DNA from 3 places in the Arthrobacter sp. Ha26 genome. Region 1 is predicted to be linked to each of the others. Evidence: riboswitches for the same ligand, from Rfam matches in the RefSeq annotation. Region 1 holds a riboswitch; each other region holds the start of a gene.

Evidence for each region. A riboswitch is a leader RNA that binds a small molecule or an ion and turns the genes downstream of it on or off. The one in region 1 is predicted to bind S-adenosylmethionine.
Region 2: another riboswitch for S-adenosylmethionine. It lies ahead of AC5RVY_RS18770 (aminotransferase class V-fold PLP-dependent enzyme); the one in region 1 lies ahead of AC5RVY_RS11845 (bifunctional o-acetylhomoserine/o-acetylserine sulfhydrylase).
Region 3: another riboswitch for S-adenosylmethionine. It lies ahead of AC5RVY_RS05150 (DUF1737 domain-containing protein); the one in region 1 lies ahead of AC5RVY_RS11845 (bifunctional o-acetylhomoserine/o-acetylserine sulfhydrylase).

Annotation. Positions count from the first base shown of each region.
Region 1 covers NZ_JBNHGX010000004.1:251,847-255,797, reverse strand. Annotated here, with positions in the region: gene metX (homoserine O-acetyltransferase MetX) at 1-772, opposite strand, end outside; SAM riboswitch class IV at 785-900, opposite strand; gene AC5RVY_RS11845 (bifunctional o-acetylhomoserine/o-acetylserine sulfhydrylase) at 992-2,317, opposite strand; SAM riboswitch class IV at 2,362-2,477, opposite strand; gene AC5RVY_RS11840 (VOC family protein) at 2,644-3,282, shown strand; gene AC5RVY_RS11835 (HNH endonuclease signature motif containing protein) at 3,559-3,951, shown strand, end outside.
Region 2 covers NZ_JBNHGX010000011.1:20,465-24,415, reverse strand. Annotated here, with positions in the region: gene AC5RVY_RS18775 (class I SAM-dependent methyltransferase) at 1-104, opposite strand, end outside; gene AC5RVY_RS18770 (aminotransferase class V-fold PLP-dependent enzyme) at 160-1,557, opposite strand; SAM riboswitch class IV at 1,646-1,759, opposite strand; gene hisN (histidinol-phosphatase) at 1,919-2,731, opposite strand; gene rsgA (ribosome small subunit-dependent GTPase A) at 2,780-3,895, opposite strand; gene aroA (3-phosphoshikimate 1-carboxyvinyltransferase) at 3,879-3,951, opposite strand, start outside.
Region 3 covers NZ_JBNHGX010000001.1:1,077,383-1,081,333, reverse strand. Annotated here, with positions in the region: gene AC5RVY_RS05160 (O-succinylhomoserine sulfhydrylase) at 1-1,166, opposite strand, end outside; gene AC5RVY_RS05155 (rhodanese-like domain-containing protein) at 1,167-1,577, opposite strand; gene AC5RVY_RS05150 (DUF1737 domain-containing protein) at 1,574-1,852, opposite strand; SAM riboswitch class IV at 1,866-1,980, opposite strand; gene opgC (OpgC domain-containing protein) at 2,344-3,951, shown strand, end outside.

The sequences.
Region 1 (3,951 bases):
GGTCCGCGAGCTGCCCGCCCTGGAGGGGCGATTCGGCGGCCTGGGGCTCGCGGCCGAAGCGTCCGTCCAGCTCCATGGGCGAACGGTACGTGATGTGGGCGATCCGCCGTGCCAGGGCAAGGCCATCTTCCGGGGGCCGGCCGCCGTAGTAGTCACCGCCGTTGAAGTTGGCGTCCTGGCGGATGGCGAGCGTTTGCGCCTGGGCGAAGGCGATCTGCTCGGCGGTGCTCGCTGCACCCACCGAGATCACCGCGCAGCGCTGCACCCGCTCCGGATACGTCACAGCCCATTCCAGCGCGCGTGCCCCGCCCATGGACCCGCCCAGCACGGCAAACCAGCTGCTGATACCCAACTGATCTGCAAGGAGGGCCTCCGCCACGGTGCTGTCGCGGAGGGTCACCAGCGGAAAACGGGAACCCCAGGGCTTGCCGTCCGGCGCGGGCGACGACGGCCCGGTGGAGCCGTAACAACCGCCCACGATGTTGATGGACACAACGAAGAATTTGTTGGTATCCACGGGTGCGCCAGGTCCTGCGAGCTGTTCCCACCAGCCCGGCTCATCCGTGTCCCCCCGGGTCACATGCGTGCTGCCCGTGAGCGCGTGCTCGATCAGGACGGCATTGCTGCCGTCCTCATTGAGTGTGCCCCAGGTTTCGTAGGCAAGGGTGATATCCGGCAGGTAGCCGCCTGCCTCGAGCTTCAGTCCCCCGATGGAGGCATAGCGGACAATTCCGTGCTCGGGAACGGTGGTACGGGTAACGGTAACCGTCATGGCAAGACCTCTTCTACGCGCTTGCCCGCCGTCGTCTGACCGGCAGGCCAGGTCTTCACCCGGGGCACCCCGCCGCGAAAGGAGGGTTGCCGGCCAGCAAGCCGGGGCTGTCACTGGCACTCATGACCTGCATCGAGTGTACGAAACAGCCCCGGCCTGCCGCCAAGAGTGTGACTGGTTATGACTTCCCCGGCTTGCCGCCTTTGGTGGGCCCGTGGATCAGGCGCCGCTTGCCTCCTTGGCCGCCCTGAAGCCGGCTTCGAGGTCGGCGAGGATGTCATCGATGTGCTCGATCCCTACCGAAAGCCGCACCAGGCCGGGGTTGACGCCGGCAATCACCTGCTGCTCCGGCGAGAGCTGGCTGTGGGTGGTCGACGCCGGATGGATCACCAGGGAACGGACGTCGCCGATGTTTGCCACGTGGGAGTGCAGCTCCAGGGCGTCCACGAAGCGCTTGCCGGCCTCCGCGCCGCCGGCAAGGGTGAACGACACAATCGCGCCCGTACCCTTGGGGCCGTATTTGCGGCCACGCTCGTACCAGGGGCTGGAGGGCAGACCCGCGTAGGCGACGGATTCGACGTCGTCCCTTGCCTCCAGCCAGCGCGCAACTTCGGTGGCATTAGCGACGTGCCGTTCCACGCGCAGGCTCAGGGTCTCCAGGCCCTGGGCGATCAGGAAGGCATTGAAGGGCGACACCGCAGAGCCCAGGTCGCGCAGCAGCTGAACGCGTGCCTTGAGGATGTACGACAGGTTTGCGCCCAACGCTCCATCGGCGCCCAGGTCCCGGGCGTAGACGAGGCCGTTATAGGTGGGGTCCGGGGTATTGAAGCCCGGGAACTTCTCCGGGTCCTTGCCGAAGTCGAATTTTCCGGAGTCGACGATCACGCCGGCTATGGCGGAACCGTGTCCGCCCAAGTACTTGGTGGCTGAGTGCACCACGATGTCCGCGCCCCACTCCAGCGGCCGGATGAGGTACGGGGTGGACAAGGTGTTGTCCACGATCAGGGGCACGCCGGCCTCATGGGCTACCTTCGACACGCCTTCGATGTCCAGGACGTCCTGCCGCGGGTTGGACACCACTTCGCCGAAGAAGAGCTTGGTGTTGGGCTGGACGGCCTCACGCCACTGGTCAAGGTTGTCCGGATCCGCCACAAAGGTCGCTGTGATGCCGAACTTCTTCAAGGTATGGGCGAAGAGGTTGTACGTGCCGCCGTAGAGGCTGGGGCTGGCCACAATGTGGTCGCCCGCCTCTGCGATGTTCAGGATGGCAAAGGTCTCGGCGGCCTGCCCGGAGCTCAGGAGCAGCGCCCCCAGGCCGCCTTCGAGGCTGGCGATACGCTGCTCTACGGCCTCCTGGGTGGGATTGCCGATCCTGGTGTAAATGGGCGCCAGCTCGGCCAGTGCGAACCGGTTGGCAGCGCTCTCAGCGGTGGGGAAGACGAAGGAAGTCGTCTGGTAAATGGGAAGGGCGCGGGCGCCGGTAGCGCTGTCCGGCTCCTGTCCTGCATGGATCTGGCGGGTTTCGAAGGACCATCCGTTGGACAATTCAAGGCTCCTTTGACATGGGCCCGGCATGCTTGAAGCAGTACGGGCCGCGCTTGCCATCCGGCCGTTGCCGGACAGCCAGGTCCTCACCCGGGGCACCCCACCGCGGTTGGAGGGTTGCCGGCCAGCGAGCCGGGGCTTGATGCTGGCGCTCATGACCTGAGCTCAGTGTAGGAACACGCAGCGTGCGCCGGACAGCATTGTGACGAACATGGTCCTGAACATCTGCGCGTGCCCTGCCACGGATTTGTGGGGGCTGACCAGCGACAATCCCAGTAAGGGTTGCCTTAGCTGAGAGCCCGATCACAAAGTGCCAAGATGTTGGCATGCGCATGGATCACGTCTCTTACGCCTGTGAACACGATGGCCTCGCGGCCACTACCGAACGTATTTCGTCTGCCCTCGGCGTTGAGGCAGTCAAGGGCGGGGTCCACCCCCGGTTCGGAACCCGGAATATGATCATCCCGCTCGCGGGCCACAAGTACCTCGAGGTCGTGGAGGTCCTGGATCACCCGGCATCGGACAAAGCCCCGTTTGGACAGGCTGTCCGCGCCCGTTCCGCGGCAGGCGGCGGCTGGATGGGCTGGTGCGTCGAAGTGGACGACCTCGCCCCCTTCGAACAACGGCTGGGACGCGCTGCTGTCAATGGCAACCGCAAGTTCCCGGACGGCCGCGAGCTCGTCTGGAAGCAGATCGGCATCCTCGGCCTGATCGCCGACCCCCAGGTTCCCTACATGCTCAAGTGGGAGGGCGACCCGTCCCTCCACCCGTCCAACGCCTACGACAGCAACGTCAAAATGAGCTGCCTCACCATCGCCGGATCGGCCGCCCGTGTCACCGAATGGCTGGGCGAGCCCGTGGAGAAGCCGCTGGAAGACGTGGCCGTTGACTGGGTGGCACCGCATGGCACGCCCGGCATCCTGTCCGTAACCTTCGAAACTGCCAATGGAGCCGTCACCATCTGACGCTCCTTCCTGTCTGGGCCGCCACGCCCGGCCTATTGCGTGGGCACCCTGTCCTCCCAAACTTCGGCCGCCATCAGCTTGTGACAACGGCGTCACCTGCCGATGGCGGCCGAATCCATTTTCGGAGCTGACTGAGGATGAAGCGTGGGCCCGGCTGCAATATTCTCCCGGGCACGTTGTCCTCGGCTTCCAAGGGAGCGCCCATAAACGTTTGAAGAAATTGTTCGGGACAAGCTCCGAGACCCTTTTGTCAGACCCCCTTGTCATGATGGGTTTATGGGGAAAGCGGCGGTAGTGAAGGCGTTTGAGGACATCAATGCCGCCCTTGCCGTGCTCAACGCGGAGGCGGAGGGCTACGGTGCGGGGCCGTTCTCAGCTGCCGATCCGTTGGCCGGGCTGGCAGATGGGTGCCTGGACATCCTCGCCGGGGCGCGGGCGGCGGAGGCCAGGATCGCGGGCTTGAAGGCGCGGGCTGCCGTGAATTATGCGGACACAGCCCAGGCAATTGCCGGGCCAGAAGCACCGGTGCAGGCGCTGGAAATGGCAGTCGCCGCGGAAATCGGCGCCCTCCTGGCCCTCGGTTCTCGGGCAGCCGGCGAGTTCCTCGCCGCGTCCAACGCCGTGTCCAAGGAGTTGCCGCTGACGTTCTCGGCGTTGCAGGCAGGGGTA
Region 2 (3,951 bases), on a different contig from region 1:
GGGTAGCCCGGGCGGACTTCCTGGTAGTGCCGGCCGCCGTCCTGGAAGCTCTGGCCGAGTTCCCGCCGCCGTCCGTGGTCAAGCCTGGGGCCACCCCGTACCACGTGTGGCCTCCTTCGATTGTTGCCCTTGGGTATCCTTCGAATTTACCGCAAGTGCCTAATCGTCAATGCAGGGAGCAGCCCCGGCGGTTCCCGGGGTGTTGGGAGCCCAATGCGGGTAGGTCCGAGTGTCGTTTGCAGGAACCCAGCGCCCGGCGTCCACCACGTAGTCCCAGCCCAGCCCGTTGTTGCGCAGCGCCGTGATGCCGGCAAGGAGACGCTCTGCGTCCTCCAGGCGGGAGCCGACGCCGAAGCTGGCGCGCAGCGATCCGGACGGCAAACCCAGGCGCTTTAACAGCGGGTGGGCGCAGAAGCGGCCGTCGCGCAGCCCAACGCCGTGTTCGGCGGACAAATAGGCTGCCACCAGCCCGGCGTCGTAGCCTTCCACCGAGAAGTTGACCACGCCGATAGTGTCTGTATCCGGGTTGGTGTCCTTGAAGATCTGGTGCACCGTGACGCCGTCGATCTGCTGCAGGCCTTCCACCAGGAAGGAACGGATGGCCGATTCGTGGGCGTGCCACTGCTCCTGGTCCAGCCCGGCGATCACCTGCGTGGCACGGGCCAGCGTCGCCGCGCCCAGCACGTTGGGTGACCCGCCCTCATGGCGGGCCGGCCCGGTGGCCCAGCTGACGCCGTCGAGCCTTGCTTCCTTGACGGCGCCGCCGCCGGCGAGGTGCGGCGTTCCGGCATCGAGCCAGTCGGAGCGGCCCACCAGCACGCCGGCACCGAAGGGCGCGTAGAGCTTGTGGCCGGAGAAGGCGAGGTAGTCGACGTCGTCCGTGGCTATGTCGATCCGGCGGTGCGGTGCCAGCTGGGCGGCGTCAACCACAATCCGTGCGCCGTGCTCGTGGGCCAAAGCGGCCAGGGCGCGGATGGGAAGGATCTCGCCCGTGACGTTCGACGCGCCGGTGACGGCGAGCAGGCTTACGCCGCCCTGCGCCAGCTCTGCACGGACGGCGTCGATGGTGCCTTTGATGGTGTCCGCAGCAACGATGCTGCGGTGCGGGACACCCTGCCAAGGCAGCAGGTTGGCGTGGTGCTCGATGTCCAGGTAGAGGACATCCCCGTCCGGCCGGCCCTCCGTGACGGGCAGGCAGCCGGCCAGCAGGTTGAGCGAGTCGGTGGTGTTCCGCGTGAAGATCACGGAGTCGTCCCGGCGTCCGCCCACAAACTCCCGGACGATATTCCGCGCGTTTTCGTAGACGGAGGTGCTGATCTGGGACGCGTAACCGGCGCCGCGGTGGACGCTGGCGTAAAACGGCAGGATCTCGTTCAGGTATGCCGAGACCACCGACAGGGCCGGAGCGGAGGCGCCATAGTCGAGGTTGGCGTAGCGGATGTGGCCGCCCTGGATCAGCGGCGCCTGGATCTCAGCGCCGGTGACGGCGGACAGCGGACGGCCGGCGGCGGCACGGCGGGCATCAAAGATGGTCCCGGGCCGGGCTGCTTCAGGCACGGGAGTGCCGGGCGCGGTAGTGGCGTTGGGGGAGACGGTGGCAGTCGTCACGAAAGACCTCACTTTGGAAAGGACTCCCGCTACCGGGAATCCGCGCTTGCCGTATCCCTTCCGGACCGGCCTGGTCGTCACCCGGGGCACCCCACCGCGGTTGGAGGGTTGCCGGCCAGCAAACCGGGGTTTCGCGCTGGCACTCGTGACCTGCTTAAGAGCGTAGGACATGGGGCAGGAAGGTTTGAAGCCGGCAGGAATGTTAAGCGGATTGTTACGGGCGGGTGAAAAGCGGGCCTTTTTCCCGAAGAACCGACGGCGGGCGCCTCCTTGAGGAGCCGCCCGCCGCTGATTCTTCGGTGCTGTTGCTTCAGAGGAGGTCGTCCAGGTCCGGGTTCAACCGGCGGAGTACCTCGGAGTGCAGGATGGAGTTAGTGGCCAGCGCGTTACCGCCGAAGGGTCCGTCTTCCCCTTCCAGGGAGGTGAAGCGTCCGCCGGCTTCCACCACGATGGGCACCAGTGCGGCCATGTCGTAAAGGTTCAGCTCAGGTTCGCACGCGATGTCCACTGAGCCCTCTGCCACCATGCAGTAGGACCAGAAATCGCCGTAGGCCCGGGTCCGCCACACATCCTCGGTGAGCCCCAGGAAGTTGTCAAGGTTGCCGCGCTCTTTCCAGCCGCTGAGGCTGGAGTAGGACAGTGAGGCGTCGGAGAGCTTGGCCACGTTGGATACCCGCAGCCGCGTGGCCGCAGCGAGGGAACGGCCCATGTAGGCGCCCATGCCCTTGGCGGCCCACCAGCGCTTGCCCAGGGCAGGGGCGCTGACCACACCCACTACCGGCTCGCCTTCATCCACGAGCGCAATCAGGGTGGCCCAGACCGGGACGCCGCGGACAAAGTTCTTGGTGCCGTCAATGGGATCGATGATCCAGCGGCGCGACCCGTGCCCGGTGCTGCCGAACTCCTCGCCGAGCACGGCGTCGCGTGGCCGGGAACGGGAAAGCTGGCCGCGGATGGCTTCTTCGGCGGCCTTGTCCGCGTCGGTGACCGGCGTCAGGTCCGGCTTGGTCTCCACCTGGAGGTCCAGGGCCTTGAAGCGGCTCATGGTCTGGTCATCCACGGAGTCGGCCAGGACATGGGCCAGGCGCAGGTCATCGTTGTAGCTTGAAGCGGGTTGGATCATGGTTCCAAACTACCGTCTGCTCGCGGTTCTGCTGGGAGATCGGCGTTGTCAGTTGACGCTGCCAAGCTCCTTGGTCTCCTGGGCCTCCATGCGGGGATCGGTGCCGAGGAGCCGGCGGAGGGATGCCAGCCGCGCTTCCCCGGTGGCTCCGGCATGGCCGCCCGCCACCCAGGCGTCCAGGCCGCAATTCACCGCAGTGGCGGTATGTTTGCAGCCCCGTTCGCAGTCCTCGATGCCCGGGAAGAGGTCCGGGAAGGAGCGCAGGATCCGGTCCGGGTCCACGTGGGCCAGGCCGAAGGAGCGGATGCCCGGGGTATCGATGATCCAGCTGCCCGGAGGTGCATCGGACAATCGAAGCGCCAGGGCGGACGATGACGTGTGGCGGCCGCGTCCGGTCACGGCGTTGACGCCGCCGGTGGCACGCTCGGCCCCTGTCAGCGCGTTCACCATGGTGGATTTCCCCACACCGGAATGCCCGAGCATCACGGTGACCTTTCCGTCCAGGTAGCCCCGCAGCTCCGCCACGGCTGTGCTGTCCAGGCGTGCCGACAGACCATCGTCTGAGCGGGCATCGATGCCTGAAGCCGCAGAATCCGCCGTCCGGCTGATGATGACAGGGAAGTCCAGGTGCTCGTAGTTGGCCAACAGTTCCGCGGGATCCTTGACGTCCGCCTTGGTGACCAGCAGGATCGGTTCGATCCGGGCGTCGTAGGCAGCCACCAGGGCGCGGTCGATGAAGCCGGTGCGCGGCTCGGGGTTCGCTGCAGCCACAACGATCACAAGCTGGTCGGCGTTGGCCACCACTGCCCGTTCCACAGGATCTGTATCGTCGGCGCTGCGCCGCAAGAGGGTTTTACGGTCCTGGATTTTCACCAGACGGGCCAGGGTGTGGGGGTCGCCGGAAACGTCACCCACGAGCGAAACAAAGTCGCCGGCCACTACCGGGTTGCGGCGCAGTTCGCGGGCGCGTGCGGCAATAACAACGCGCTCGTAGCCCGAGTCTTCACCCACCACTGCCGTGTACCGGCCACGGTCAACGGTAACGATGCGGCCCGTGACCGCGTCATCGTGGCTTGGCCGGTCCTTGGTGCGGGGCCTGGAGCCCTTTTTGCTGGGCCGGATGCGGACATCCGATTCGTCCCAGGAGTCAGTGCCGCGCGCCACCGGCTGAACCTTCCGCTCCGGCATCGGAGGGGCCAGTCTGGGCGAGCATGTCTGCC
Region 3 (3,951 bases), on a different contig from region 1:
TCCACGTCCTCCAGCCCAACGGAAAGCCGGACAACTCCGTCGCTCAGGCCGATCGCAGCCCTGCCCTCGGGTCCCATCGCCCGGTGGGTGGTGGTGGCCGGGTGGGTGATGAGCGACTTGGCATCGCCGAGGTTGTTGGAGATATCGATGATCCGCAAGGCGTCGAGCAGCGCAAACGCGGCCTCCTTGCCGGAACCGCCGCCGGAGGGGGCAAGTTCCAGCGTGAGAACAGTTCCGCCGGCACTCATCTGCTTCGCGGCCAGTTCGTACTGTGGGTGCGACTTCAGCAGAGGGTACTTCACCCAGCTCACGGCAGGCTGCTGCTCCAGCCACTCGGCGATCCGCAGGGCGGAGGCGGAGGAGTGGTTGACGCGCAGCGCCATGGTCTCCAGGCCCTTGGTGAGGACCCAGGCGTTGAACGCGGACAGCGACGGGCCGGTGTGGCGCATCAGCTGCTTTACTGGCCCCTCGATAAAGTCCTTGGTGCCCAGGATGGCGCCGCCCAGGACCCGGCCCTGGCCGTCGATGTGCTTGGTGCCGGAGTAGACAATGACGTCGGCGCCCAGTTGGCCGCAGCGCTGCAGCAGGGGAGTCGCAAAGACGTTGTCGACGACGACGGTGGCACCTGCCGCGTGCGCCAGTTCGCTGACCGCGGCAATGTCCACAATTTCCTGCATGGGGTTGGACGGCGATTCGAAGAAAACAGCGGTGGTTGGCTGGGACAGGGCATCGCGCCACTGGTCCAGGTCAGGGCCATCCACGAATACCGTCTCTACGCCCCACCGCGGCAGGATTTCGTTCAGGATCACAAAGCAGGAGCCGAACAGGGAGCGGGCGGCAACCACGCGGTCACCGGCAGCAAGCAAGGCTCCCAGAGCGGTGAAAACGGCGGACATGCCGGACGCCGTTGCAAAGCACGCCTCGGTCCCCTCGAGGAGGCGGAGCCGCTCCTGGAAGGTGGCAACGGAGGGGTTGCCGTAACGGGAATAGACGAACCGTTCGTCCTCGCCGGTGAAGGCCCGCTCGGCGGCGGCAGCGGATTCGTACACGAAGCCCGAGTTCAGGAACACGGCCTCGCTGGTTTCCTGGAAGTTGGTGCGGTCCAGCCCGCCGCGGACGGCCTGGGTATCAGGGCTCCAGCCCGCTGCGTCTTCGTTGAAGGTCACTTAGTTCTTTCCGAGGTTGGTGGGCAGGCCGCGGTTTTTCCAGCCGTTCACGGTGCGTTCGCCGTAGCGGTCCGGCTCACCTTCAAAGCCCTCCAGGACGTTATAGGAGGTGAAACCGGCCTGTGTGGCGGCGATGGCGGCAGCGATGGACCGCTGGCCGGAGCGGCACAGGAAAATCAGTTCAGTGGAGGAGTCCTCCGGCGCCTGCTGGCTCAGGTCCTTGAGGAAATCCGGGTTGGGGATGCCCCCGGGAAAGGTCCACTGGATGAACAGCGGATCGTTCTCCGTGGCCTTGGTGTCCGGGATGCCAATGTGGGCCCATTCGCCCTCCGTGCGCACGTCCACCAAGATGGCGCCCTGTTCAAGCTTTTCCCATGCTTCCTGCGGGGTGAGGTCTCCTGCGTAGCTCATGCGTGGCCCTCGCCGTCGAATTCGAGGTCCTCGGAGGCCGCTTCCAGGTTGTCCACGGCGGTGGCAACGGCGGCATCGGCGGACGCGATTGCTGCCGGCAGTATCACGGCCTGGGCCACGATGACGCTGCTGCCGTTGAACGTTGCTGCTGGGCTGCCGTGCAGCACATAGCCCTCCGCCAGGGCTGCGGAGATCCGCTCGCAAAATGCACGGTCGTCCGGGCCGCTGATGAGGCGGTAGGACAACTTTTCTTCAGGGGCAGGTGCGTCAGACACGACGGATCTCCTTCTCTCACGCTTGCAGCTCGAATCGGTCGATATGCCGAGTATTCACCTGAGGCACCCCGCCGCGGAAGGAGGGTTGCCGACCGGCCAGTCAGGGCTTGGCGCCGGTACTCATTACTCCCCAAAAACGTAACACTTGGCGCCCGGGGCCGCACCGCCGCCGTCGTCATGTTCCGTAACCGAAGCGCCCGCAAGGCGCCTGAAGCATTCGGGGGCGGTTCCTGGAAGATTTGGAGTCGTACGACGGCGGGGGCCGCCTTGGGTGCGGAAACGGGGGTGTCCCATGCGGCGGTATTCCGGCGGATAGAGTTCTATCGGGGCGTCGCCCCCTGGTCAGAGGAGAGTTTATGGGGGTCCCTATCAGCACGCCAACAGCTGCCTCGCTTCACTGCCGGGCAGGGGAGCTCCGCCCGCTTCATCCCTGGGGTCGGTACCGCTCCCGCGCATCCTTTGCCCGCACCGGTGCTGCCCTCATAGCCGCAATGATGATTACCGTCCTGGCAGTCATACTGCCCGCCGGTTCGGCGCAGGCGGCAAGGAGCTTTCCTGAGGACGGCAAGCCGCTGCTGGGGGCAGTCCTGGAATGGGGCGAGGACACCGCCGCCGGTTTCGCTGACCGGCTCGGAGCGTCCCCTGCCCTTTTTGGACATGACATTGCCATCCCTTTCCGCGGCTCGGAGGAGAATGACATCCGGGGATTCCTGGAGCAGGCATCCCGGCAGGGAGCCCACGCGATGCTCACCGTGAACCCGACGGTGCCGCTAAACCAGGTCACTGATCAAACTGCCGCCTCATTCGCCGGGGAGGTGGAGCGGCTGACGGTGAATTTCAAGGGCCAAGTACTGATCAGGTTTGCCCCCGACATGAATGCCAGTTGGGTGGAGTGGGGGCAGCAACCTGACGCCTACCGCGCCGCGTTCCAGACGGTGACTGCAGCCTTCCGGGAGGCCGGCACTGGAGGACGCACGGAGATGGTGTGGGAACCATACCTGGGCAAGGATTACCCGTTCGACCGGAACCGGAACGCACCCGCCCCCGGAAGTGACGGGTTCGCCCTGCTCGATACCAACGGTGACGGCGCCTGGAACACCTTTGATGCGGCGTATGCCCCCTACTATCCAGGGGACGACGCCGTGGATTGGGTGGGCCTGACCGCCGTCCACGACGACACAGGCGGCGGCGGCCCCGTCAACAGCGTGCCCCGGCCGAACGAACTCCAGGAGATGCTCACCGTTTCCGGCGGGGAAAACTTCTATGGGGCATATGCAGCGGGGAAGGACAAGCCGTTCCTGCTGGAGACCTCCGCGTTCTACAGCCCCGCTTCCGGAGGTGCTTCTGATGTGGACCTCAAGGTGGGCTGGTGGGACCAGGTCATTGATGATGCCACGTCTGCGGACTTCGCCAAGACGGCGGCTGTGGTCTGGGATGAGCGGACAAGCACCAGGGACACCGGTGTGGCAAGCATCGACTGGCTGCTCACCGGAAACCCTGTGGTCGCCGACGCTGCGCGGGGCCGGCTCGAGGCCTCGCCCGTTGTCACAGGTCCTGCCACCGACGTCAGCGCCGGCAGTGGGTACATGCCCGCGAATACCCTCGCGGGGGCAGCTGCCTGGACGGTGGGCGCAGCGCTGGTCATCGTCCTGATTGCGCTGTGGCAGGTACCGCGACGGGTCAACGCCGCAACAGCGTGGAGCTACGCGGATCCCTCAATGAGGGATTCCCGGGTGGATTTGCTGCGCGGGTTGGCCATCGTATTTGTGGTGGTGAACCACCTGGGGATGACCTCACTGTTCCAGCTGGTTACCCAGGAGGCGGTAGGTTTCGTCTCCGGGGCCGAGCTCTTTGTCCTCTTCTCGGGCCTGGTAGTGGGCATGGTTTACGGGCCCAAGGTCAGCGAGGACTTCGGGACCGTGGTAGACCTGACTGCACGCCGCGCGGGCAAGCTCTACGTGGTGGCGCTCGTGGTGCTCATCAGCGTCTTCCTGGTGTCCCTGCTGCCCATATTCCAGACTGATGCGCTCACCACCTTCGTCGACCAGCGAACCGGCGGCACAGGCCAGAACGGCGCCGGCCGCGCCTACGACCTCTAC